2 regions of the Ralstonia sp. VS2407 genome follow, and region 2 is predicted to be linked to the other one. Evidence: predicted binding sites of a transcription regulator. Region 2 holds the regulator's gene; the other holds the start of a gene.
The links. The regulator FliA, encoded in region 2, starts transcription of late flagellar genes. The targets are predictions, from matches to a motif close to CTAAAGTTTNNNNNNNNNNNGCCGNTA.

Region 1: flgM (flagellar biosynthesis anti-sigma factor FlgM) is a predicted target of FliA. The motif match lies at 7,825-7,851, and genes of this name have one in related genera.

What each region holds. Positions count from the first base shown of each region.
Region 1 covers NZ_JBRFVG010000008.1:22,633-32,473, reverse strand. The annotation lists gene ACU8YE_RS14645 (flagellar basal body P-ring protein FlgI) at 1-1,081, opposite strand, end outside; gene ACU8YE_RS14640 (flagellar basal body L-ring protein FlgH) at 1,092-1,844, opposite strand; gene flgG (flagellar basal-body rod protein FlgG) at 1,877-2,659, opposite strand; gene flgF (flagellar basal-body rod protein FlgF) at 2,700-3,437, opposite strand; gene flgE (flagellar hook protein FlgE) at 3,483-4,691, opposite strand; gene ACU8YE_RS14620 (flagellar hook assembly protein FlgD) at 4,729-5,385, opposite strand; gene flgC (flagellar basal body rod protein FlgC) at 5,413-5,820, opposite strand; gene flgB (flagellar basal body rod protein FlgB) at 6,030-6,485, opposite strand; gene flgA (flagellar basal body P-ring formation chaperone FlgA) at 6,908-7,765, shown strand; gene flgM (flagellar biosynthesis anti-sigma factor FlgM) at 7,888-8,208, shown strand; gene ACU8YE_RS14595 (flagella synthesis protein FlgN) at 8,348-8,809, shown strand; gene ACU8YE_RS14590 (LuxR C-terminal-related transcriptional regulator) at 9,267-9,841, shown strand, end outside.
Region 2 covers NZ_JBRFVG010000006.1:272,979-282,819, forward strand. The annotation lists gene ACU8YE_RS13005 (FAD:protein FMN transferase) at 1-128, opposite strand, end outside; gene ACU8YE_RS13010 (nitrous oxide reductase accessory protein NosL) at 610-1,218, shown strand; gene flhB (flagellar biosynthesis protein FlhB) at 1,426-2,589, shown strand; gene flhA (flagellar biosynthesis protein FlhA) at 3,009-5,135, shown strand; gene flhF (flagellar biosynthesis protein FlhF) at 5,132-7,051, shown strand; gene ACU8YE_RS13030 (MinD/ParA family ATP-binding protein) at 7,065-7,844, shown strand; gene ACU8YE_RS13035 (RNA polymerase sigma factor FliA) at 7,853-8,614, shown strand; gene ACU8YE_RS13040 (nucleobase:cation symporter-2 family protein) at 8,993-9,841, shown strand, end outside.

The DNA of each region.
Region 1 (9,841 bases), on a different contig from region 2:
CCTTCATCGCCTGCAGGATCGAGATCAGGTCTTGCGGGTTGGCACCGATCGCGTTGATGGCCTTAACCACGTCCGCAAGGTTGGTACCGCCCTTCACGCTGATGAGGCTGCCCCCTTGCTGCTTGACCTCGATGCTCGAGCGCGCCGCCGCCACCGTCTGCCCTTGCGAGAACGGCGCCGGCTGGCTCACGACCGGGTCGGTGCTGATGGTGACCGACAGGCTGCCATGCGCCACCGCGCAGGGCTCGAGCTTGACGAGCTGGTTCATCACCACCGAGCCCGTACGGGCGTTGATCACCACACGCGCGGCGGCCAACGCCGGCGTCACGTCAATGTTCTGCAGCTTGGCCAGGAAGCCGACGCGGTCCGACGCCAGGGCCGGTGCCCGCACGTTGATCGTGCGGCCGTCCGCGGCTTGCGCCGTATCCGTGCCGAACTGCTTGTTGATGGCGGTAACGATGTTCTGCACGGTGCCGAAATCCGTCGTGCCGGTATCGAGCTGGATGCTGCCGGCCTCGCCCACCGTGGCCTGCACGGCGCGCTCCACCGTGGCGCCATTGGCGATGCGGCCGGCGCCAAGCTGGTTGATCTGCACCTTGCTGCCGTTGGCCGATGCGCCTGCGCCGCCAATCACCACGTTGCCCTGTGCCAATGCGTAGAGCTGGCCGTCCACGCCCTTGAGGGGCGTGAGCAGCAGCGTGCCGCCACGCAGGCTCTTGGCGTTACCGATGGACGATACCGTCACGTCGATGGTCTGGCCCGGCCGCACAAAGGCGGGCAGCGTGGCCGTCACCACCACGGCGGCGGTGTTCTTGAGCTGGATGCTCGCGCCGGCCGGCACATTGATGCCGAACTGCGTGAGCATGTTGTTGAAGCTCTGGACCGTGAACGGGGTTTGCGTGGTCTGGTCGCCGCTACCGTCCAGGCCCACGACCAGGCCGTAGCCGATCAGCGCGTTGTCGCGCACGCCGGCAACGGTGGTCAGATCCTTGATGCGGTCAGCGTGTGCCGTGCTCGGAACAACCGCCGAAATTGCGCTCAGTGCCACCAGGGCCGCGCCGATGATGCGATGCAAAGTCATGGCAGATCCCTCAGAACGGTGACACGGTCAGGAAGAACCGCGACAGCCAGCCCATCTGCTGCGACTCGGCCACGTAGCCCGTGCCGCGGTATTCCATGCGTGCGTCCGCCACCTGGGTGGACAACACGGTGTTTTGATTGTTGACGGTGGTCGGGTTGACCACGCCGGAGAACTTGATCGACTCGGTGCCCTGGCCCACGGCCATCTGCTTCTCGCCGCTCACCACCAGGTTGCCGTTGCCCAGCACTTCCACCACCGTCACCGTAATCGTGGCCGTGAAGTTGTTCTGTGCACCGTTGGCGCCCTTGCTGTCGAACTTGTTGGCGTCGCTGGCCGACACACCCAGCAGAGAGAGCACGCCCGCGTTCATGCCGGCGAAGGTCGGCACCGAAGCGCTCATGCTGCCCGTGCGGTTGACGCTGCCGGAGGTCTGCTTGCTGGCCGCCGTGTTCTCGGTGATCACGATGGTGATCGTGTCACCCACCATGTGTGCGCGGCGGTCTTCGAACATGCCGCGGAAACCACCGCTGCCCGATGCCACTTCCTGGTAGATCGCCCCGTTCTGGCGCGGCGCCATCACCGGCATCGGTGGGCGCGCGGTTGTCGGACCCTGCACGATCGGGGCCGGCGGCGGCAGCATGCCGCACGCCGTAGCGAGCAAGGCGGCCGTGCCAAGCACGGCCAATCGAACGACTCGAGCAGCCGGCACAGCGCGGCCGCTGTGCTTGCCATTCTGGAGCGAGTAAACCGGGGGGGTATGCATCGCACTACATCCTCAAAAACTGCGCCGTCAGCTCAAAGCTGAGACAGCTTCTCCAGCATCTGGTCCGACGTCTGGACCGACTTGCTGTTGATCTCGTACGCACGCTGCGTCTGGATCATGTTGACCATTTCTTCCACCACGTTCACGTTGGACGTTTCAACGTAGTTCTGATTGAGCGCGCCCACGCCGTTCGAGCCCGGGTTGGCCAGGTTGGCCGTGCCCGACGCTTCGGTTTCGGCGTACAGGTTTTCGCCCATGCTGCGCAGGCCGGCCGGGTTGATGAAGTTGGCCAGTTGGAACGTGCCCACCTGCGTGTTGTTGACCGTGCCCGGCGTGGTGACCGTCACGACGCCGTCCTTGCCGATGGTCAGGCTGGTGGCGTTCTGCGGCACCGTCACGGCCGGCTGGACCGGGTAACCGCTCGAGGTCACAAGCTGGCCCTGCGCGTTGATCTGGAAGCTGCCGTCACGCGTGTAGGCCAGCGTGCCGTCGGGCATCTGCACCTGGAAGAAGCCGTTGCCGTTGATGGCCACGTCGGTCGAGTTGCCGGTCTGCTGCAGGTTGCCCTGCGTGTGCAGACGCTCGGTGGCGACGATGCGCGTACCGGTACCGATCTGCATGCCCGAAGGCAGCGTGGTCTGTTGCGACGACTGCGCACCCGGCTCGCGCACGTTCTGGTACAGCAAGTCTTCGAACACGGCGCGCGAGCGCTTGAAGCCCGTCGTGTTGACGTTCGCCAGGTTGTTCGAGATGACATCCAGCTGCGATTGCTGGGCGTCCATCCCGGTCTTGGAAATCCACAGGGAGCGAATCATGTTCGAGTCCTTGGTTGATTCAATTCAATGCGCCGGCCGTTCAGGCGTGGCGCAGCAGTTCATTGGCCGACTGGGCGTTCGTGTCGCTCGTGTGCAGCGACTTCATCTGCATTTCCAGTTGGCGCGAGATTTCGATCATGTTGACCAGCGAGTCGGTCAGGTTGACGTTGCTGCCTTCCAGCGCCCCGCCGGTCACACGAACTTTTTCATCCACGTCGGCGTCCTGGCCGTCGCGCTGGCGGAACAAGCCGTCGGCGCCGCGGTCGATGTTCGACGGGTCGATGCTCACCAGCTTCAGGCGGCCCAGCGACACGGGCGGCGTACGGCTGTCGGCGCTGATCGCGTTGACCGTACCGTCCTTGGCAAACTGCACCGTGGTATCGGGCGGCAGCGTGATCGGGCCGCCATCACCCAGCACGGGCTGGCCGGAGAGCGTCTGGATCGTGCCGTCAGGACCGAGCTGGAACGTACCGGCGCGGGTGTAAGCCTCGCTGCCATCAGGCGTCTGCACGGCAAAGAAGCCTTGCCCGTCGATGGCCACGTCCAGGCTGCGGCCGGTGGTCTCGATCGGGCCGGGCGCGAGGTCCGTCCCGATGGCCGAGGCCATCACGTAGCTGCGCGTGGGCGAGCCATCGCCTTGCACACCCACCGTATGGAACGCATCGATCTGCGCCTTGAAGCCGGTAGTGCTGGCGTTGGCGAGGTTGTTGGCGCTGGCAGCCTGTTGGTCGAACAGGTGCTTTACGCCAGTCATCGACACGTAGATCGAGCGGTCCATGCGAGTGTCCTTGGTGTGCGGTCAGTCAGCTTCGGGCAACGACGATTACATCGTCACCAGGGTCTGCAGGATGGTGTCCTGCGTCTTGATGGTCTGCGCGTTGGCCTGATACGAGCGCTGGGCAATGATCATGTTGACCAGCTCGGCAGACAGGTCCACGTTGGATTGCTCCACCGCCGACGACTGCAGCAGGCCGAACGAACCCATGCCCGGCGTACCCAGGTTGGGGGCGCCCGAGTTGGACGTTTCCACCCACTGGTTGCCACCGATGTTCTGCAGGCCTTCCGGTGCCTTGAAATTGGCCATGGCGACCTGGCCCAGCGTTGCCGTGCGGCCGTTGGAGTAGCGCGCGGTGACAGTGCCATCGGTACCGACCGAGTAGCTGGCCAGGCGGCCGGTGGCGTAACCGTCTTGGGTCACGCCCGGAGCGGTGTCGTTGTAGCCGCCGCCGTACTGCGTGGTGCCCGTGAAATCCATGCTCGCGATGCTCATCCCGGGGAAGGCCGTGGCGATCTTGCTTGGCGTCGAGGTGAGCTGGCCGCTGCTGTTGAACGTGAGCGACGTCACCGGGTTGCCGCCGGTCGGGTTGTTGCCGTCAACTTGCGAGTACACATCCCAGCCCGAAGCGGTGCGCACGTAGTAATTGGTCAGCATGTGGGCCGTGCCCGTGCCGTCGTACACCTGTTCCGAAACGGAGTGGTTGAACGTGGCCGAGTTGGTGGGCGAGAACGGCGTGGTGGTCGGCGCCGTGGCGGCGGCGTCCAGGTTCACGCCGAACGCCGTGTTGGTGGTGGCCAGCGGCGCCAGGTCGTTGACGGGAATCTTCAGGTTGGTCAGCACGGCGGTGTTGACCTTGCCGGTGGAATCCACGCCGTAGCCGGTCAGGTTCTGGCCGGTGGCCGAGATGATGAAGCCGTTCTTGTCGGTCTGGAACTGGCCGTTACGCGTGTACGACACCTGGCCGCTGGACGGGTCGACCATGCGGTAGAAGCCCGTGCCGTTGATGGCGATGTCCAGCGGGTTGCCGGTGTTGGTCACGTTGCCCTGCGTGAACGACTGCGACACCTTGGTCACGCTCACGCCCTGGCCGATCTGGTTGTCGGACGCACCCACCAGCGAGCGTGCGTACACGTCGCCAAACTCGGCGGTCGATTTCTTGTAGCCGACAGTGTTGGCGTTTGCCACGTTGCTGCCGATCACGTCTAGGTTTGCAGAGGCGGCGTCGAGACCGCTGAGGCCTTGCTGGAATCCCATAATGTTCTCCCGTAGATAAAAAAGCGGGTTCGACCCGTTACTGAATGGTGGTGACGTCCGACAGCTTGGCCGTGTTGCCCGAGGCCAGTTGCAGCTGCGTCGTTCCGTTGGTGATGGTCACGCCCGTTACCTTGTCGGCGCCGGTGGCGTTGGCCGTTGTGATCTTGCCGCCAAGCGTGGCAGAAACCGAGATGGAGTAAGAGCCGTCGGCCACCGTGGTGCCGCTGTCGTTCTTGCCGTTCCAGGTGTAGTTGCCGCTGCCGGCGGACATCTGGCCCAGATCGACCGAACGCACGGTGTTGCCGTTGGCATCCTTGATGGTCACGACCACATCGTCGGCGCCGTTGGGTACCGAGATGCCGAAGTTGGCCGTGCCGGAAGCCAGCGTCAGGTTGGACGACGGCACCTGCACGGTACGGCCGATCAGTGACGAAGCCTGCGTGGCCGCGCTCTGCGTCGCCATGCTCGACATGGTGGTGTTCAGTTGCTGGATACCGTTCACAGTGTTGATCTGCGCAAGCTGCGAGGTCATCTGCGAGTTGTCCATCGGGTTGAGCGGATCCTGGTTCTGCAACTGCGCGACCAGCAACTGCATGAACGTGTTCTGCAGATCGGTGCCGCTGGTGATGGCAAGCTGGTTGCCGGAGGTCGTGCTCGATGTGCCGGTGGTGCTGCTGGTTGAGCTGACGGTCATGTTCGTGTCTCGCTAGGAATGTGCCGCTTACTGGCCCAGGGTCAGAGCCTTGGAGGCCATCGTCTTGGTGGTGTTGGCGACTTCCACGTTGGCCTGGTACGAGCGCGACGCAGAAATCATGTTGACCATTTCGTCCACCACATCGACGTTCGGCATGGTCACGTAGCCGTCGGCATCGGCCAGCGGGTTGCCCGGCTGGTGCATGCGCTTCATGGGGGTGACGGTGTCTTCGACCACGCGGTCGACCGACACGCCCGTGGCGTAGTCGTCAGACTCCTGCACGGGCGAGAACACCACCTGCTTGGCGCGGTACGCCTTGCCGTCCGGGCCCGTCACGCTTTCGGCGTTGGCCAGGTTGGAGGCGACCACGTTCATGCGCTTGGACTGCGCGGTGAGCGCGCTGCCAGCTACATCCATCACCTTGAATAGCGACATGTTGATTCCGATGTCTTCAAATACTGTTGCCGGCATGGCTGCCGGACCGATCCGGTTGTTCTGTATGGCGGCTTGCTCCGGACCAATCTTTGCCGGCCCGGAGCGCCACACAGTTCCCGCCCCTCTTTCGCCGCGCGTGACTGCTGCGCGGTCGTCTTAATGCCTGTCTGCTGCTCTTGATGCTCTTGCTGCTGTTGCTACATCGCGCGCTAGCTGTTCTGAATGGCCGCCAGCATCGACTTGATCTTCTGCGTCACGATGCTCAGATCGGCCTCGTAGCGCACAGTGTTATCGGCAAAGCGCATGCGCTCGCCATCCATGTCCACCGTGTTGCCGTCGATGGACGGCTGCTGCGACGTGCGGTACTGCACTTCACCCTGCAGCGCCTTGGTTTGCTGCGACAGCGACGCCTGCATCAGCGACACATCGCCGGCCGGTGCGCCATCCACCGTCAGGTGGCCTGAAGCCGTTGCCGTCATCGGCAGGCTGTTTCCGCTTTGCTGGCCGACCGCCTTCTGCAGCGCCGACTGAAAATCGAAGTCGCGCGCCTTGTAGTTGGGCGTATCGGCGTTGGCGATGTTCGAGGCCAGGATCTGGTGACGCTGCGAGCGCAAGTGCAGCGCCTGCTCCTGAAAACCGAACAACTGATCCAGCTTGTCGACCATGTCTGTCATTCCTTGCGTGTGGCGTCCTGGTGATTGCTGCCACCCGCCGGGGTTGCGTTCTGTCTTGCGTTTGTGTGTTGCGCGTTCCCTTCGGCTGGAGAACTCGGCATCAGCGGCCCCTTCAAAACCGCCGATGCCGTCTCCAAAACCGCTGAACCGCTTGTCATGCTGAGTTGCCGTCATGCAACCTCAGTGGAAAAGACCTGTCTGCGAATCCAGAGATTGGCCGGGAAACCCTCCCCCGGGGCAGGCTGTACGGCCAGGAACCGCACAACGCCAGGGACTTCACCACGTTGCAAAGTCTAGGGGCGGGTGTGCAAGACCATTCGTCCGAATAAGGGGGGGATTGGCCGACATTTCCGCATTTGGCGCTCGCGCACGCGTGGCTAAACTTCACCGGACTTTTGATGAAGGGGCTCTCCATGTCCACGCGGTTTGCACGCAGCGCGCACCACCCGACCCAACCTGCCGCCACGGCCACGCCGCTGGCTGGGCGCCAGCGCAAGCTGCTGTTGATCCTGGCGCTGGGCCTGCTGGCCAGCGTCGTGCACCCGATCCTGGCGCACGCACAGGGCATGGTGCGCGTCGGGTATCCGCCGGCCCAAGCCGTACAGCAGCCCATGCAGCCCACCACCATCCAGGGGCCGAACGCCATTCAGATGCAGATTCAGCAGCAACTGCAGTCGCAACTGGACATCCTGGGCGGCACAAATGAGACGGGAGCGCCACGTGCGTCGGTCGAGGTCGGCCCGGTAGATGCCCGCGTGGCCAACCAGCCCTGCGACCAGATCGACCTGATGCTGCCGGCGGCCAACCGCCTGCGCGGCCGTATACAAGTGGGCGTGCGCTGCCGCTCGCCGCACGCCTGGGCGGCTTGGGTACCGGCCACGATTCAGATTACGGGGACGTATTACGTCGCCTCGCACCAGCTCTCGCCGGGCAAGACGCTCGATATGGGCGATCTGGAAGCCCGCACGGGCGACCTGTCGATGCTGCCGGCCTCGGTCGTGCAACAGCCGGCCGATGTGGTGGGGCGTGTACTGCTCACGAGCGTGGCCACCAATCAGCCGCTGCGCGCCGAAAGCCTGCGCCTGCCAATTGCCGTGCAAGCCGGCCAGACCGTCAAGCTCATCGCCGAGGGCGGCGGCTTCCAGGTCAGCAGCGACGGCCGAGCCTTGAACCAGGCCGCCGTGGGGCAGGTGGCGCAGGTGCGCACGGCCAACGGCAATGTCGTCTCCGGCATCGCGCAGTCTGCCGGCGTCGTGGCAATCCAGTTCTAAGATCAGATTGATAACGGCAGATCACTTTTCGACTGTGATGCTTGATCGATACCTGCCGCTAAAGTTTGGGCCGGGGTTGGCCGATATGGGTGATAGGATGAACGCGCTCTTCGGAGACACCCGTGAAAATCAACCATATCGTGAACAACACGCCGGCCGTTGCGCCGACCAAGGACGCTGCGTCCGGGTCGACGCGCGCGACCGGTTCGTCCCCGGCCGCTACGACGGCTTCGGGCACCACGCGCCACACCGGCGATGCACCGTCGCTGTCGGTCCAACAAGTCTCGCGCCAAGTGGGCAGCGGCGACTTCGACGCCGCACGCGTCGAGCAGATCCGCAGTGCCATCCAGAACGGCACGCTCAAGATGGACGCCGGCAAGATCGCCGATGCGGCGCTTTCCGACGCGCAATCGCTGCTCTCCACGCGCTCCAAGAAGGTCTGACGGGGGTTTCCCGTCGTCCGTCCCCTGTATTTTCTGACGCCGCCGGTCCGAGGGTTTCCGACTCTCGACCGATCGCGGCGGGGCGGTGTGCCAGCCGGCGGCTGCCCAAGCTTCCAAGCCTGAGCCTGAGGTAGTCACCATGGACAACACACTGCTGATCCGCACCCTTGCCGACGAGCAGGAACTGCTGCGCGCAGCCACCCTCACCCTGGATGCCGAAGCGCAGGCGTTGCGCGATGGCGACATGGTCGAACTCGAGCGCATCACCCAGACCAAGCAGAAACAGCTCGCCGCGCTGGGCGAAGCCGACCGGGACCGCCGCCTTTGGTGGGCCCAGCACGGCGGCGCCGATCCGTACGGGCTGGTCAAATACCTGCGCACCGATGAGACTGCCAGCCGCCTGTTCGACGAGAACCTGGCCCTGGCCCGCCTGCTGCGCCAGCGCAACATCGACAACGGCACCCTGATCGACCTGCGCCTGCGTGCCACGCAGAACGCGCTGTCTGTCCTGCATGCTGCCAACAACGGCGGCGGTACACCCTACGGCCGCGACGGCAAACAACCGCTGTCGATGCCACGCTTCTCGGTCGTCGCGCAATAAGCCACCACAACACGTTTTTTGGGTACAAAAGCCCCGCTTTACGCTTACGTCAATGGGCGTGAAGTGGGGCTAGCTGCTGCTGCCTGATCCTGCTATGTATAGAGGGGTCTAGCACACCACCGATCGGGGTAAACAAAAAGGTTTACATCCCATTGATGGGTGCAACAAGCATGCTGGGGATTTATTCTGCGATTTTGGCGGGGTTAATCCTCCGCGCCTGGCGACATAAACAAGAAAAACCGGAAGGATTTGCGCCTGAATGGCGTGCCAAGGTTTCGGCCCGGTGGCACCGCACTGCGGTGACTGCCGGTTGAACGGGGAAATATACCGAGACCGCACGTCAGAAGCATTTCCACACGCACGCCCGTGTTGATTTTCGACCGGCTGGTCCAAATAGACGCGGCAACGAGCTGATTCCGGAAATGGGCAAACAAACCATAACCAGACAGGCGGCGCAGTGAAATCAATCGTAGTGGAGGCACACCCTTTGGTGCGTGCCGGCGCGACCCATGTGTTGCAATCCTTGCCGGCCATCACCGAAGTGGTCAGCGTCGAGCCGGACGAAGCTCTCTTTGAAAACCTCGCGGCGCATGCGGACGCCGAACTGGCCCTGATCGGCCTGCCCTTGCCTGGCATCGACGATCTGCCAGCGCTCTCCCGGCTGCTGCAACAGCCGCATCCCCGACATGTCGCCGTACTGGGCGAAACCGATTCCGCTGCGCACGTGCGCACGCTGATGCAATTGAATGTGTCGGCCTATCTGCTGAAAAGCTATTCCGGCAAATTGATTGCAGCGGCATTGGAATTGGTGCTCGCGGGCGGCCGTTATGTGCCGGCGTCGATCGTGCTGACACGGCCTGAAGCGATTGGGTCAGGTTCGGCCAACGGTAATGACGATGGCGCGTTACTCGGCCTGACGCAGCGTCAATATGAAATTCTCGTCTTGCTCTCGCGCGGGCATCCGGTCAAAACCATCAGCCGCATGCTGAGTATTTCCGAGGCGACAACCAAGGCGCATATCAACGCGCTGTA
Region 2 (9,841 bases):
AAGGCATATCGGTACTGGGCCGCCGGTGCGCTCGCGGCCGGACTGGCAGTCCAGCGCAGCGTGTGCGTCAGTCCGGCGAGCCCGATATTCGGCAGGGTTCCACGGAGGGGCGGAGTGCAACGGTTCAAGATTTCACCGCATGTGTCAGAAGCGGCCGATGGTAGCGCTACGCCTGCGACACAGATTGATTCGCATCAATTGGCCGAAATACCCGTGGCTAGAATTGATACAAATCAAGTATTGGAGATGCATTTTTATCCGCAATGCAATGTCGGGTATTTTTTTTGGATAATTTTTTGCTATGCAGGAATTGGAAATGCCAATGCCGTAAGAAGGGTCTATTTAAATTAGATAGAAGTCATTCATGCCCTCGATCAATTTAGAAGGTGGGCAGAGTCGATATGCTCGTCATCCTGGCGTTGGCTGGCGACGCGATTGTCGATGGGATGCGGCAATGCCTCTCCCGCGGTGCCGTCGATCTGTCTTTTGTGGGCGGGGAAGCAGCGCCCGCTTACCTTCGGAGGAGCTTTCAGTTGTGATTCGCCGCAGTCCTCTTCTGTTCAGGGCCGTCATTGCCTGTGGCACCAGCGCGAGCGGATGGAGCGGGTCATGACGATGCGCCGTCCGCTGTTGGCACTGGCTGTATTGCTTGGGACGCTCTGGTCTCTCTGGTGGTTTGTGGGACGTGCAGCCCTGCGGGCGGAACCGAAGTTGCCTGACGAGATCTGCTTTGTCGCGCCGGCCGTGCCGTACGATCCGCGGTCCGGATTGCAGCCACATGCCCCTCGTCCGGTTCCAGCCAACGCGCGTTGCCCCGTCTGTGGGGCGTTTCCATCTCGCGTTCCCGGGTGGGCGGCGCAGCTCATCTTTGCCAATGGCGATGCGTACTTCTTTGATTCACCGCTGACCCTGTTCATCTACCTGCGAAACCTGCAGCGCTATGCACCCGGGCGACAGGCCTCGGAAGTTGCCGCCAGCTACGTGCATGCCATGGGAGAGGGTGGATGGCTTCCGGCACTGCAGGCCGTTTATGTGTCGGGGTCGACCGCTCTGGGACCGATGCGGCGCGGCAATCTTCCCGCATTCCGGAATCTGGCGGATGCGCAACAGTTCATCGCGCGAAATGGTGGCGTGGTGGTGCATCCGGCGGATATCACGGCAGACCGGCTGGAGGATGTCGAGCCGCACCGCATGCATCGCGCAGCAGACCCCACATAGGGGTGCGGTGTATTTGCGCAGCCAGGGGGCACGACCGCAAACCGGGCGGCTTGCTCATGCGAGCGGATCGGGTTCGAGAGGGGCCATCGCCACCGCGCGGGACGGCTTTTTGCCGATAAGCGTGCTTTCAAGGCGTCTTCTTTGCGCTTCGATGGCCAGACCGGGGCGGGATAATGCGAGCGTCCGTCCACCCCTCGCACGCCCGGCATGTCCGAAGAAAGCGATCTCGAAAAAACCGAACCAGCCTCTCCGAGGCGCCTCGAGCAGGCGCGCGAGGAAGGCGACGTTCCCAGATCACGGGAACTGGCTTCGTTCGCCCTCACGGCGGTGTCCGCGGGCGGTTTGTGGGTGATGGGCGATTCGATTGTGCGGGCTGCGTCATCTTTTCTGGCGCGCTGCCTGGAGTTCCACCGCTACAACTACACCAGCGGGCAGGACCAGTGGAACTACGTGACCGGCCAGTTCATGCCGCTGGCCATGGCGCTGGGCGGGCTGATGCTGATGCTGGTGATTGCCGCGCTGTCGCCGCTGGCGCTCACGCGCGGGGCCATCTCGTTCAAGCCGCTGGCCCCCGATATTTCGCGCCTGTTCAAGCTGCAGGGCCTGACGCGCATGTTCTCGCTGGAGGGGCTGATGGAGCTGCCCCGCCTGCTGATCAAGCTGTTCCTGATTGCCGGCGTGGGCTGGTTGCTGGTCCGGTATTACCGGGGTGACCTGATCGAACTGCCGCAGCAGGACCTGGGCGTGGCCATGCGCGACACCCTGCACGTGGCCGGCGTGGCCTTCCTCTGCATGGCGGCGGTTATGATGCTGGTGGCGGCCGTGGATGTGCCGCTGTCGTTGTGGCAATACGCGCGCAAACACCGCATGACCAAGGAAGAAGTGCGCAAGGAGCACCGCGAGTCCGAAGGCGATCCGCACGTCAAGGGCCGCATCCGCAACCTCCAGCGCCAGGCGGCCCAGCGCCGCATGATGGCCGATGTGCCCAAGGCCGACGTGATCGTCACCAACCCGACGCACTACGCCGTGGCGCTGCGCTATTCCGAAAAGGAAGGCGGAGCGCCGCGCGTGCTGGCCAAGGGCGCTGACATGGTGGCGGCCAAGATTCGCGAGCTGGGGACGGAGCACAAGATTCCCATTCTGGAAGCGCCCCCGCTGGCCCGTGCGCTGTACCGCCATACCGAGATCGGCCACCAGATTCCCGAAGCGCTGTACGCCGCCGTGGCTGAAGTGCTCGCCTATGTCTACCAGCTGCGCCGCCTGCACCAGGTGGGCGGCCGTGTGCCGGTGCGCCCGACCGACCTGCCGGTGCCCGCCGATATGGACCCGGGGCCACAGCCCGGCCCGGACGACGAGCCCGAAGACGCTTAAACCGCCGCCGGCCGAGCAAAAAGCCTCACGCGTCGAGCTCTGAGCTCGGATCGCCGAGCAAAAAACCTCACGCGTCGAGCTCCGAGCTCGGATGGCCGAGCAAAAAGCCTCACGCGTCGAGCTCCGAGCTCGGATCGCCGAGCAAAAAGCTCCAAGCATCGAGTTCAGAACTCGGGCTGCCGAGCAAAAAGCCTCGTGCTCGACACTTTTAGCTCCGCGAACGGCCGTTTGAGGCTCGCGCATGGGGCGCTTGGCATGCAATGCCGGCCAATCGGCGCCAATGGCCGCTTCCGCACCCCCCGGTGGGAGGGTATTTCAAAGAAAAGCCGCCTTTTGGGCGGCTTTCTCACGTCTTCGATTTGGCGGCTCACCGGGCAAGATGGCATCCATCGAAAAGCCCCCCGCTGCACGCCCCGCCAATGAACGCCGCACTGCTCCGAGTCACCGACATCCTGCGCAAGGGCGACTACCGCTCCGCCGCGGGCCCGGTGCTCATCATCCTGATCCTGGCGATGATGGTGCTGCCATTGCCGCCATTCATCCTCGACCTGCTGTTCACGTTCAACATCGCGCTGTCGATCATCGTGCTGCTGATCAGCATGCACACGCTCAAGCCGCTGGATTTCTCGTCGTTTCCGAGCATCCTGCTGATCACCACGCTGATGCGGCTGTCGCTGAACGTGGCGTCCACGCGCGTGGTGCTGATGGAAGGCCACACCGGCCCCGACGCCGCCGGCAAGGTGATCGAAGCCTTCGGCCACTTCCTGGTGGGCGGCAACTACACCGTCGGCATCGTGCTATTCATCATCCTGGTGATCATCAACTTCATGGTGATCAGCAAGGGCGCGGGCCGTATTGCCGAGGTCAGCGCGCGCTTCACGCTGGATGCAATGCCCGGCAAGCAGATGGCGATCGACGCCGACCTGAACGCCGGCCTGATCCGCGAAGACGAAGCCCGCAGGCGCCGCACGGAGATCGCCCAGGAAGCCGAATTCTTCGGCTCCATGGACGGTGCCAGCAAGTTCGTGCGGGGCGATTCGGTGGCGGGTATCGCCATCCTGCTGATCAACATCGTCGGCGGCCTGGCCGTGGGCGTGCTGCAGCACGGCATGGACGTGGGCCACGCGGCCACCAACTACACGCTGCTGACCATCGGCGACGGCCTGGTCGCACAGATTCCCGCCCTGGTGATCTCCACCGCGGCGGGCATCATGGTCAGCCGCGTCTCCACCGACAAGGACGTCGGCCAGCAACTGTCGAGCGAGCTGTTTGCCATGCCGATGGTGCTGATGACGACCGCCGGCGTGCTGGGCCTGCTGGGCCTGGTGCCGGGCATGCCCCACATCCCGTTCGTGCTGTTTGGCGGCGGCCTGGGCTACCTGGGCTGGTACCTGAAGAAGAAGCGCGAAGTGCCCGAGGTCGAACCCGTGCTGCAGGCCATTGCCCCGGTGGATACGCCCGAGGCGAGCTGGGACGACGTGTCGTGGGTCGACGTGCTGGGTCTGGAAATCGGTTACCGCCTGATCCCGCTGGTCGACAAGAGCCAGGACGGCGAGCTGCTGCGCCGCATCAAGGGCATCCGCAAGAAGTTCACGCAGGACATGGGCTTCCTGGCGCCGGTGGTGCATATCCGCGACAACCTGGAACTGGGCCCGTCGTCGTACCGCATCACGCTCAAGGGCGTGGAGATCGGTCACGGTGAGGTGCAGCAGGGCAAGTTCCTCGCCATCAACCCGGGTGGCCAGGACGGCCTGGGCGGCCACGGTGGCATGGGCGGCCTGGGTGGTCGCCTGGGCACGCAACTGCCCGGCACGCCCACCGTGGACCCGACCTTTGGCCTGCCGGCCATGTGGATCAACGCCGATGTGCGCGATCGCGCGCAGGCCGAGGGCTACACCGTGGTCGATTGCAGCACGGTCATCGCCACCCACGTCAATCAGTTGATTTACACCCATAGCACCGAGCTTCTCGGCCGTTTGGAAGTCCAGCAATTGCTCGATCATTTGGGCAAGGAAGCACCGAAGCTGGTCGAAGACGTTGTGCCGAAGCTGTTGCCCGTCGCGACCGTGCAGAAGGTGCTGCAGAACCTGCTGGACGAAGGCCTGCATATCCGCGACATCCGCACCATCGTCGAGACGCTGGCGGAACACGGAGGCAGGACGCAAGACCCCGCCGAACTCACCGCCGCCGTGCGTGTGGCGCTGGGCCGGGCGATTGCCCAGCAGCTCTTCCCGAACAAGACCGAAATGCAGGTCGTCACGCTTGACCCGAATCTGGAGAACATCTTGCTGCAAAGCGTCGTTGGCTCGAACGCCGGCCCGATCGAACCGCAACTGGCTGACTCGCTCATGCAAGCGGCTGCGGACTCGTCGCGGCAACACGAACAGATGGGTCAGACGGGCGTCCTGCTCGTACCGCCCGCACTGCGCCCGATGCTTGCCCGCCTGTTCAAGCGTGCCGCACCGAGCCTGCGCGTGCTGTCGCACGCAGAAATTCCAGATCACCGAACGATTAAGGTTGTCGCCATGCTTGGAGGCCGCGCATGAAAATGCATCGATTTACCGGACTGACGTCGCGTGACGTCTTGCGCAAAGTCCGCGACCAACTGGGCGATGGCGCTCTGATCCTGTCGAACCGCGCCATTCCGGGTGGCATCGAGATCATCGCGGCATGCGACTCGCACGTGGATGCGCTGGTCGACACGCAATCGTCGGCACCCAAGACGGCGCAGCGCCGTCCGATGGCGCCGGCCCCGATTCCCGAGCCCGCCCCGATTGCCGCGGCAACCGCAGCCGTCGTTGCCGCTCAGGCACCCGCTGAAGAGGCCCCGCAGGCCGAGGCCCCGGCACCGAACGCGCTGGCCCGTCTGCGCAACCGCTTCATTGCTTCGCGCCGCGCCCCCGCACAGGAAGACGCACCGGCAGCGCCGGTCGCTCAAGTCGCTCCGGCAGCCAAGCCTGCCGGCCGTACGCTGCAAACGCGTGTTGACGACGACGTGGCGTTCGGCGAAGAAGATGCGCTGGCTGCGTCGACCCGCATGCTGGCCGGCCTGTCGCTGGACCGTGCCAATGCCGAGGTTGCCCAATCCGCAGCGCAGGCCCTGGCGAGCACCGCACAGTTCATCGCCCGCCGCACCGCGGTGGAAGACGATGAGCCGGAGGTGGAATCGACCGCCCGCTTTGCCGCACGTCGCGAGCAGGCACGTGAACAGGCACGCGAGCAGGATGACCGCCCGGTTTCGCTGCGCAGCTTTGCCGAGCGCGTGGAAGCCCAGGCCCGTAATCTTCGCGCCGAGCAGCAGAAGGCCGAAGCGCCCGTGAAGGCGCGCATCGAGGCGCAAGCCGACGCAGACAAGGCGTCCGACATTTTCGTCCGCGTGGAGGACACAATGGCCAAGCCCGAAGCCGCGCGTGATGACGTGAGCCTGCAGCGTTCGGCCATCCAGGCCGACGTGAAGGAAAGCATCCGTGCCGAGACCGACGTGATGACCCGCCGCATGGTCGGCGAGATCGAAACGCTCAAGAGCACCCTGAACGACGCCATGTCGAGCCTGGCCTCGCTGGGCGTGAAGCTGGGCGACCCGGTGCGTACGCGCCTGTTCCAGACCATGCTCAACGCAGGGTTCTCGGCACAGCTCACGCGCTACGTGCTGGAGAACATGCCGCAGCACGACTCGTATGAGGGGGCGCTGGACTTCGTGCAGCGCGCGATTGAAAAGAACCTGAGCACCGTGTCGGATGAAAACAGTCTGCTCGACCAGGGTGGCGTGTTTGCCCTGATGGGCCCGACCGGCGTGGGCAAGACCACCACGACCGCCAAGCTGGCCGCGCGCTTCGTGCTGCGCCATGGCGCATCGCGCGTGGCGCTGCTCTCGACCGACAGCTACCGGATCGGCGGCCATGAACAACTGCGCATCTACGGCAAGATCCTGGGCGTCTCGGTGCATGCCGTGAAAGACGCGCAAGACCTGAGCCTGGCGCTGAACGACCTGCGCGAGAAGCACGTGGTGCTGATCGACACCATCGGCATGAGCCAGCGCGACCGCGCCGTGTCCGAGCAGATGGCGATGCTGCATGCCGTGGGCCCGTCGATCAAGCGCCTGCTGCTGCTCAACGCTGCCAGCAACGGCAAGACGCTCGATGAAGTGGTGGGTGCCTACCGCGACGCCAACCTGGCCGGCTGCATCCTGACCAAGATCGACGAGGCCGCCTCTGTGGGCCACGCGATGGACGTGATGATCCGCCGCCGCCTGCCGCTGCACTACGTGTCGTACGGCCAGCGTGTGCCGGAAGACATTGCGGTGCCGAACAAGAAGCTGCTGATCCATCGCTCGTTCCGGGCCGGTGCGGAGCAGTCGTCGTTCACGCTGGATTCGGATGAATCGTTGCTGGTGGCGCAGGGCGCGGTGTTGCGTAACTCAGGTAACCGCGAACCTGGCCTGGCCGCTTTCGATTTCGCCTGACAAGGGGGCGACCATGACGACGCCATTCGCCAAGGATCAAGCCGCAGGGCTGCGGCGCATGCTCGGTCATGCTGCTGCCCGCCGTGTGCTGGTGATCGGTGCGGAAGAGCAGGTCGATGACTTTGTCGACAACCTGCGCATCGCGCTGTCCGCCATGGGCCGCGACACGGCCGTGGTGAACGCCCAGACCATGCTCGCCATGCCCGGCGTGCTCGAGCAGTACGACGAGACGGCGGATGTGACGCTCGTGGCCGCGCATTTCGGCACCCGGGCGCTGAGCACCGTGGCCGAAGCCTGCGACGACGTGCTGCTGACCTTCTCCGATGGTCCGGAAGGCATCAAGAGCGCGTACACGCTGCTCAAGAAAACCGCCGTGCTGCAAGGCAGCGCTGGCATCCGCACCGTGGTGTGCGGCGCGCATTCGGTGGATTCCGCCGTGCGCGTGTTCGGCAACCTGGCCAATACCGTGGGCCAGTACCTGAACACCCGTATCGATTTCGCCGGCTACCTCCCGGAGGACCGGCACGTAGAACTTGCGCTCTCGCTCGGCAAGCCCGTGGCGAGTGCGTTTCCCGCATCGCCTTCGGCCATGGCCTTCCGCCAGCTTGCCGAAGAAATGTTGAGCTGGGCCAGCGCCGAGGCCCAAGCCGGTGATGGCAATGCGCCGTCGCGGGTGGTCATGTCGGCGCGGGCACCGGCACAGCCGGCAGATGAATCGGCGCAAGCAACGTCAATGTCGACAGCGACTCCGACGCTTGGCGCCACCGCACGCGCGGCCGAATTGGTTTATTGAGGCGCAGCATGAACGAAGCGTCAAAGGCAGGCATGGATATGTACACCGCAACCGGTCGCAAGACCAAGTCCGACGAGATGGCCACGTACGCACCACTGGTGCGCCGCATTGCCAACCAGATGATGGTCAAGTTGCCGGCCAGCGTTGAGCTGGACGACCTGATCCAGGCTGGCATGATGGGCTTGCTCGATGCGCTGTCGCGCTATGAGGAAACGCAGGGCGTGCAGTTCGAGTTCTACGCGGCCCAGCGTATTCGCGGCGCGATCCTGGACGAACTGCGCGGCTCGGACTGGCTGCCGCGCGGCCTGCGCCGCAACGCACGCACGATCGAGCAGGCGATCCAGAAGCTGCAGCAGCAGAAGGGCCGCGCGCCCACCGAGACCGAGATTGCCGCGGCGCTGGGCATGTCGCTGGCCGAATACCAGAAGCAACTGGTCGACCTGCAAGGCAGCCAGCTGCTGTATTACGAAGATTTCGACCGCGAAGACGCCGACGCCTTCATCGAGAACCGCGCGCCCGAGAACGACGCCACGCCGCTGGACCAGCTGCTGGACCACGACCTGCGCGAATCGGTTGTCGCCGCCATCGAGGCACTGCCCGAGCGCGAAAAGCTCATGATGAGCCTCTACTACGAGCAGGATCTGAACCTGCGCGAAATCGGCGCCGTGATGGGCGTGTCGGAATCGCGCGTGTGCCAGATCCACAGCCAGGCCATCGCCCGCATCCGCTCGCGCCTACGTGATCGCGCATGGCTGCCGACGCCGACCTGAACTGAGGTCTGCTGAGCGCCACTGACAAGACCTTCTGCTTCACTGGGTTTGTTGGCGGCTCCCGGTTCCAGCTTTACCTGCCAGGTATTTCTACTGCGCGGCCAGCGACTCATGTCGCGGCCGCGCTTTTTCTTTGGGGCGTCGTTCACGCGGGCACGCGTGGAGGCGTGAAGAGGTGGATGACGACGCACATACGTTTAAGAACGCAAAATATGTACACAAAAAACGTATGGAATTGTTGACAGAAAAATGGCGCCCCTCCAAGATTCCGGCAAATACGCGGCATCACGCCGCATGAATGCCGGCGGATGGAATCCGCCCCATCCGCCTAAAGCACGCTCCCGGCATTGACACGAGAGCGGCCCCAGGAGACAGACAATGCGCCAATCCCCCGGCCAACCCTCGCCTTCTTCGTCGACAATCGCCGACACCGTTGCCGATCCCGTCAACGAGTTCCTACCGCTGCCCCGTCTGTTCGCACTTGGCCTGCAACACCTGTTGGTGATGTACGCCGGGGCGATTGCCGTGCCGCTGATTGTCGGCAATGCGCTTGGCCTGTCGAAGAGCGATCTCTCGTACCTCGTCAATTGCGACCTGTTTGCGGCTGGGATCGGCACGCTCATCCAATCGCTCGGTTTCCTGATCTTCGGGATCCGCCTGCCGGTGATGATGGGTGTCACATTTGCTGCGGTGGCACCGATGATCGCCATTGGCGTAGAGCCCGGCATGGGGCTGCCCGGCATTTTTGGGGCGTCCATCGTTTCTGGTGTGTTCGGCATTGCCATTGCGCCGCTGATGGGCCGGTTGCTGGGCCTGTTCCCGCGCGTGGTGACGGGCACGGTCATCATGCTGATCGGCTTTTCGCTGCTGAGCGTAGGCATCAACTGGGCCGCGGGCGGTCAGCAGATGATTCCGCAGGTGGTCGACGGCGTGAAGCACATGGTGCCGAACCCGGCGTTCGGCGATCCATTCGGCCTGGCCATTGCAGCGCTCGTGCTGGTGACGATTCTGTTGCTGACCAAGTTCGGCAACGCACTGCTGTGCAATATCGCGGTGCTGCTTGGCATCGTGACGGGCACGCTGGTGGCGGCGGCGTTTGGCAAGGTGTCGCTGGCCGACGCCAGCGTCGCGCCGCTGATGACGCTGGTGACGCCGTTCCACTTTGGCATGCCGAAGTTCGAGCTGTCGGCCATCATGTCGATGTGCATCGTGATCGTGATCACGCTG